DNA from 3 places in the Fundicoccus sp. Sow4_F4 genome. Region 3 is predicted to be linked to each of the others. Evidence: riboswitches for the same ligand, from Rfam matches in the RefSeq annotation. Region 3 holds a riboswitch; each other region holds the start of a gene.
The links. Region 3 has a riboswitch for magnesium ahead of mgtE (magnesium transporter). Riboswitches for the same ligand answer to the same signal wherever they lie in the genome.
Positions count from the first base shown of each region.

Region 1: it holds a riboswitch for magnesium, as region 3 does, so the genes downstream of both, mgtE (magnesium transporter) here and mgtE (magnesium transporter) in region 3, are expected to answer to the same signal.
Region 2: it holds a riboswitch for magnesium, as region 3 does, so the genes downstream of both, mgtA (magnesium-translocating P-type ATPase) here and mgtE (magnesium transporter) in region 3, are expected to answer to the same signal.

Region 1 covers NZ_JBQKLQ010000004.1:48,517-50,796, reverse strand. The annotation lists gene mgtE (magnesium transporter) at 1-894, opposite strand, end outside; M-box (ykoK) riboswitch at 1,072-1,234, opposite strand; gene ACTQ5J_RS07210 (ABC transporter permease subunit) at 1,929-2,246, opposite strand.
Region 2 covers NZ_JBQKLQ010000001.1:415,176-417,455, reverse strand. The annotation lists gene mgtA (magnesium-translocating P-type ATPase) at 1-1,053, opposite strand, end outside; M-box (ykoK) riboswitch at 1,471-1,649, opposite strand; gene ACTQ5J_RS01945 (MerR family transcriptional regulator) at 1,833-2,280, opposite strand, start outside.
Region 3 covers NZ_JBQKLQ010000009.1:104,047-106,326, reverse strand. The annotation lists gene ACTQ5J_RS12160 (aldo/keto reductase) at 1-786, shown strand, start outside; M-box (ykoK) riboswitch at 869-1,032, shown strand; gene mgtE (magnesium transporter) at 1,235-2,280, shown strand, end outside.

The DNA.
Region 1 (2,280 bases), on a different contig from region 3:
AAGCGTCGCACTAATCATTCCCAAGAAAATCAGAATAATTATCCAAGGTAATCGCGCTCGCGCGATACTCCAGGTCGTTTCTTCAGACGAGACAGGTTGTTTAGATTTACTAATCGCAGCAAATTCATTGAAGTCTTCCGTCGTTTCTTCAACAATAATATCCATCACATCATCGACCGTAATAATCCCCAACATCTTGCCCGCTGTATTTATAACAGGCAGTGCCACCAAGTCATAGTCTTGCAACAATTTGGTTGCTTCTTCTTGGTCTGCGCTTGAATCCACAGACACAAGGCGTGTCATCATCACTTCGCCTAGCGTTTGCTCTTGTGCATGTAAAATTAAATCACGCAAAGAGACCACTCCATTAAGCTTTCCCGCCTGGTCAATGACATAAATATAATACACCATTTCTACTTCTTGAGCGAGTCCTCGTACACGTTCTGCCGTTACCTTAATCGTATCTTCAACTTTGCCTACCAAGAAGCTTTTGTTCATCACTGAACCAGCCGTTTCCGGATCGAATGCCAATAACTCTTCTATTATATATCGCTTTTCTGCCGGCAATAAATCCAGCAGTATGTTTGAGTCTGAATCTGGCAGATAATTCAAAAGCTTCACCACATTATCGCCTTCCATATGCGACAACAATTGGCTAATATAAGACGCCGTAAAAATTTCATACAACTCGCTCTGCTCGTCCAGCGTCATCCATTCGAATAATTTAGCAAACTCACTCGGCGATAAGAAATTTTCGATTTTACGTTTGTTTTTGGGATACAGCGCATGGAATAAATCCATTTGGTCTTTTACGTGTAACCGGAAGAATAGCTCCCGGAATGTTTGACGCTCGTTATGTTTGGCTGCTTTGAAAATTGCTTCGTAATTCATCATATCAATCAATCCTTCCAGAAGGTGCATCCTGGCACCCTTCTTTTTTACTATTTAATGCTTTAAATAAACACCTTATTGAATCCGGCCTGGGGTCCATACGCCTCACCTCCTAGAATTTTCCAAACAAAAAACACGCCCCGAAGAGCGTGTTTATCTATAGACTGATCCCATAAAAAATCTGCTCCTCTTCGTCGAGTTTTAGCTCTGTATAGCATAGGGAAGCCCCAGCTGCATTAAAAACTTCCTTAATTCGAAAGTTCCTGTTAACCCATTGGCATCTTTGGATGTTTCTGGGCAGCAGCATTTCTCTATACAGTAGCCTCACCTAACAAGGCTATTTAATTAACATACTTAACCATTATACCTAAACCAGCCACTGAAGTCTAATCAACAAGATAACCCTCTTGCCTTCTCAGATAATCACTCAGGGAAAATAAGCATCATCATTACCTAAACTAAACGTAAACAAAGGCCGCAAGCCCCACCGCCCAGAGCCAATAGTCTCTAATCGAACGAAGGGGCGCACATATAACTAGCAGGACTCTAACCACTAGTTGACCAACGTTATTTTCAACCCACGGTCTCATTCTAGCTTTCAAGCTTTTATAAGTTTCTCTTTTGATTAGGCTACACTAAGTTAGACAGTAAAATTAAGGTCTAGTAGAATGAAATAAAAGAACTAATGTGTTTTATATTTGAGTTTTTTCACATCTGTGTATTATACATAGAATGACTTAGTGTTTTTATTGAATTTAAAGGCCTCAAATAAATTAACCGGTTGTCTTCTCAAATAAATTAATTGACTCGTAATGTCTTCAATCAATGAAGCGTCTAACCATTTATTCTACGACAGCAACTCAGTTAAAAACAACTGCCACCCGCATAATACGAGTCACAGTTCATCTTTTATTAGTCAGCATACAGCCACCTTCTAAGGCTTAACCTTTCGCCGCTCCACTCATCGTCAAGCCCTTGGACATATGATTTTGGGCGAAATAATATAGGATAAAGGTCGGCATCATGTTAATTACCGATTAAGCTGCCAATTGGCCATAAGCGGCATACCCGTATTTGCCAAAGAATTGATATAAAGTAACTGATGCTGGTAATTTACTAGGTGAGGATAATAAAATATAAGGCACAAAGAAATTTCCCCAGCTGCCTATATATGTAACTATTGCTACTGTAAACACGCCAAGTGTCATCAGCGGTAAGATAACCCGTCTGATTCCTTCCAATCTCGAAGCTCCGTCAATCCAGGCGGCTTCCTCCAATTCAGGCGATACGCCATCCATAAAGTTCTTCATCATCCAAATACCAAAAGGTAACTGAGACGCGGTTAAGAAAATCATCGTAGCTAGTAAAGAATCCGACAGCTAGTCAGAT
Region 2 (2,280 bases), on a different contig from region 3:
TGTGAGGGTTCCTGTTTTATCTGTACATAGCACATCAATCGCACCAAAGTTTTGGATTGAATTGATATTCTTAATGATAGTACCTTCCTTAGCCATTGCATTAGAACCTTTAATTAGGTTCGTTGTTACAATCATTGGTAGCATTTCCGGTGTTAGACCAACGGCTACAGATAAACCGAATAGTAACGCTTGTAACCAGTCACCTTTCGTTACACCATTAATTAACACAACTAAGGGTGCCATAATCAACATGAAACGAATTAATAAATGCGATGTTTTTTCGATGCCGATTTCAAAACTTGTCTTAGGTGCGTCTGCCGTAACTTCTTTTGCAACTTGACCAAACATTGTTTGATTGCCAGTTGCAATTACCATTCCTTCAGCGCTACCACTGATAACGTTACTCCCCATAAATGCTAAGGTTTCTAAGTTTGTTGGGCTATCGGAAGCTTCTGTGCCTAATTCTGCTTTCTTTTCAACAGGATAACTCTCCCCTGTTAGTGAAGCTTGTGATACGAATAAGTCCTTTGATTGAATGATTCGTAAATCAGCTGGAATCATGTCTCCCGCGGATAACTTGATTAAGTCACCCATGACAATATCTTGTAATGGAATTTCTTGGTACTGACCATCACGCTTTACTGCCGTGGTAACTTTTACCATTTGTTGTAATTCTTCCGCTGCATCATTTGCCTTAACCGATTGGATCAAGCTCATCGTACCGCTAATCACAACTAACACTACAATTAACAATACAGTTACCAAACTTTTATCACCTGCATCTGCTAAGATAAACTCAGTCACAAATGAGATTGCAGCTAATGCTAATAAAATTAAGGTAAATGGTGTGAAATAGGCTTTTAGTACTGTTAACCACAATGGTGTTTTCTCACCATACTCAATTTCATTATTACCAAATTCTTTTCTAATTTCTGCTGCTGTTTCTTCGCTGAAACCTTGCATCGTTGTTTTAAATTCTTGCATAATTTCAGCTATGTTCATTTCTGCAAAGTGGTTGTAGTCCACTTTACGGTTATTATTCATTTTTGTCATATTATTTTACCTTCTTTCCCCAGAAGTGATTTAGTAACAACAGTGCAATACCAATAAAAACAACCAACTCAATTATTAGTAATAACATGTGTTTGCCTCCTTCTATGTTTGGGCTTCAGGCAGTTAATTTTCAGGTGGTTACAAACAAATAGATAATAACTTGTTTATATTCTTTTGATTCATTTTCCGCCTAAAGCTGCGATTCTTTCGACTATTATCATCCATTTGTTTTCAACCTCCTTTTAATGCTTGAGCGACTGCTCGTAAGTAACCTAAACGACAACTTAATAGATTGTTTATTAGATCCAACTTTTTACCATATTGTTCCCTCCCATCAAACATTCATAAACTATAAAATAAAAACAAAAAATCCCCCACTAATCGTTAGTGAGGGCTCAAAAGTGCACAAAAAAAGCTTCTGTGATTTCTTCGTGGAGCTTTAGCACGTTACAACGTAAAAAATAAACAGTTGTTTATTTTTAGCTACGTTAAGAAGAGCCTTATATCGACAATTCCTGTTATACCCATTGGTGTCTCTCGACGTTTTTGGGCAGTAGCCTGTGTTTGTAGCGGAGCCTCGCCTAACAAATCATTTAAAATTTTATGTAATTACTTTACAACTCAACAGTATACAGCAGTAAATATTATTGTCAACTCGGAATTTTTTTAAGTAAAGAAGTGTCCTATTTTAAACACGAAGGTATTAGGATTGTTTACGGTTCTTTTCGTTTATAGATCATCATCGAATGACATTCCTGTCTTCTTGACCAAACAGCCACCTAATTTTCCATAGCAGTATAAATACCAATCGCTTTATGTAAAAATTCAGCTGCACCTGGTGTTATCCCATCATAATAAGCCTTAAACCTTTCATCATGCACATACATCAAACTTAAATTATAATGTTTTTCAGGACTATAATGCCCTTCCGGCCACGAAAATAGTAACCATTGTCGATGTAGTTCACAGACTTCTTGAGCTAATTCACTAGCTGGATTACCATCCGATATCGCAATCGCCAACTTCTGATTGATTGATTCACCTAAATGTTGAAACTCCAACCATTGCTCTTCGGTCATGTTCGCCATTTTAGCATTTGAAGCATTAACTGTTTTTTCTCCATATTTTGCTCTAATTTCTTGACCATAGTTCTGTTCATTATCGTCAATGAGTTCTTGTTTAAAAGCCGCAAATTTTTCATTATCTGTCATTGTTCTCTCTCCTTTT
Region 3 (2,280 bases):
GGGCTGGGGACTTATCAATTAAAAGGAGTGGATGGCTCAAGGCGAATTGAACAAGCACTGAATGTAGGCTACCGTTTGCTGGATTCAGCCTTTAACTACGAGAATGAAGGGACGGTCGGACGGGCAATTCGCAACAGTGGTGTTCCCCGTGATCAAATCACCTTCACGTCAAAATTAGCAGGGCGCCATCATGATTATCAACTAGCCTTTGAAGCGATTGAAGAATCAGTGATGCGATCTGGTTTGGATTATATTGATTTATATTTGATTCATTGGCCGAACCCAAAGGAGAACAAATATGTGGAAGCTTGGCGAGCCTTAATTGATGCGCAAAGAGCTGGTTTAGTTCGTTCGATTGGAGTATGTAATTTTCTGCCGGAACATATTCAACGTTTGGAAGACGAAACAGGAATTCTGCCGGTCATTAATCAAGTTGAACTGCATCCTTACTTTAATCAGGCAAAGCAACTAGAATTTGATCAAGCAAATAAAATCATCACTCAGGCTTGGAGTCCTTTAGGACGCCAGAACGCTTCATTAAATGAAGCAATTATAACTGAAATTTCCAAGCGGTACAATCGTAGTAATGCACAAATTGTCCTAAGATGGTTACTGCAACTAGGTGCCTTACCGATTCCTAAATCAGGACACATCCTTCGCCAAATAGAAAATTTATCACTCTTCGATTTTAACTTGTCGGCAGAAGAAGTCGCGTTGATGAGTACGTTAACCCGTGAAGATGGTCGTAATAAAGACCAGAATCCGGCCGTATATCAGGAGTTTTAAGGACTTTAGATGGACAATTGTCTGTCAATCAGTTATAATTAAACAGTTGTCAATGACCACAACACTACAACACCACAAAATTAAATAACCTTGTTAGGTGAGGCTACTGAACTAGAGATATGCTGCTGCCCAGAAACATCCAAAGATGCCAATGGGTCAACAGGAATTTCCGAATTAAGGAAATTTTTAACGCAGCTGGGAAATCCCTATGCTGTTCAGAGCTAAAACTCGACGAAGAGGTGCAGCGTTTTTTAACGATTATAGTAAATTAATCTATATCAATCAGCATACTCTTTGGGGTGTGCTTTTTTTTGTGTTTAGAAAACTTCCAGGAGGTGAGGAGCATGGACCCAAGTCCCGATTTTCAGAGGTGCAAATTTAGAAATATTACAATAAATAATCAAGAAGCAGGGTGCCCGTGCACTCTATTTTGGAAGGAATGAAACGAATGATGAATTACGAAAAAATTTTTAAAGCAGCTAAGCAAAACGACCGTGAGGGCTTCCGAGCATTATTCTTCGGACTCCACGTGAAAGACCAAATGGATTTATTTCATACCCTATATCCTCAGAATAAACGTAAAATTGAAGACTTTTTAATGCCGGACGAGTTCGCTAAATTATTTGAATGGATGACGCCGAGCGAACAACAAGAGCTGCATGAGATTTTCTCAATAGACTATATTGGTCAACTCGTGTCATATATGGAAGTTGATAATGCTGTAAAATTTTTAACCTACTTACCTGATCAAGAAGCCACACAATTGCTCGACTTACTTCCAACAGACAAGCGACACTCAATTGAAGAACTACTGGCTTTTGAACCTGAAACTGCCGGTTCAATCATGAATAAAAGTTACCTGGTTGGGCGTGTCGAAGAAACAATCAAGAATGTCACTGACCGCGTTCGTCGCTTAGCCGAAGAAATTGAAACGGTCTACTATATTTACGTGGTGGATAACTCTGGAAAATTAACGGGCGTTGTTTCCTTACGTGATTTAATTTTGCACGCCGAAGAAACCGTTTTGGGTGAAATAATGAGAACACGACTTGTATCAGTCCGTGCGACCGAAGACCAAGAAATCGCAGCCCTACTCTTACAGGAGTATGATTTAGTTGCGCTACCGGTGACGGATGCTAGCGAGCAAATGCTTGGGATTATTACGGTTGATGATGTAATGGACATTATTGTCGAAGAAACGACTGAAGATTTTAAAGAATTTTCGGCCATCAGTAAATCGAAGAAACAAGCGACTAACGAAGAATCAACCTGGAGTATCGCTCGTGAACGGCTGCCTTGGATCATTATTCTGATTTTTCTAGGGATGATTAGTGCCGGATTAATTAATTCATTTGAGGAAACATTGAATGAGGTCGTCTTACTGGCAGCCTTTATTCCGATTATTATGGACTCGGCCGGTAACGTGGGAACCCAATCTTTAGCGGTAGCCGTTCGGAAAATTACGATTGGTGAGAACCGTAAAGGGAATCACTT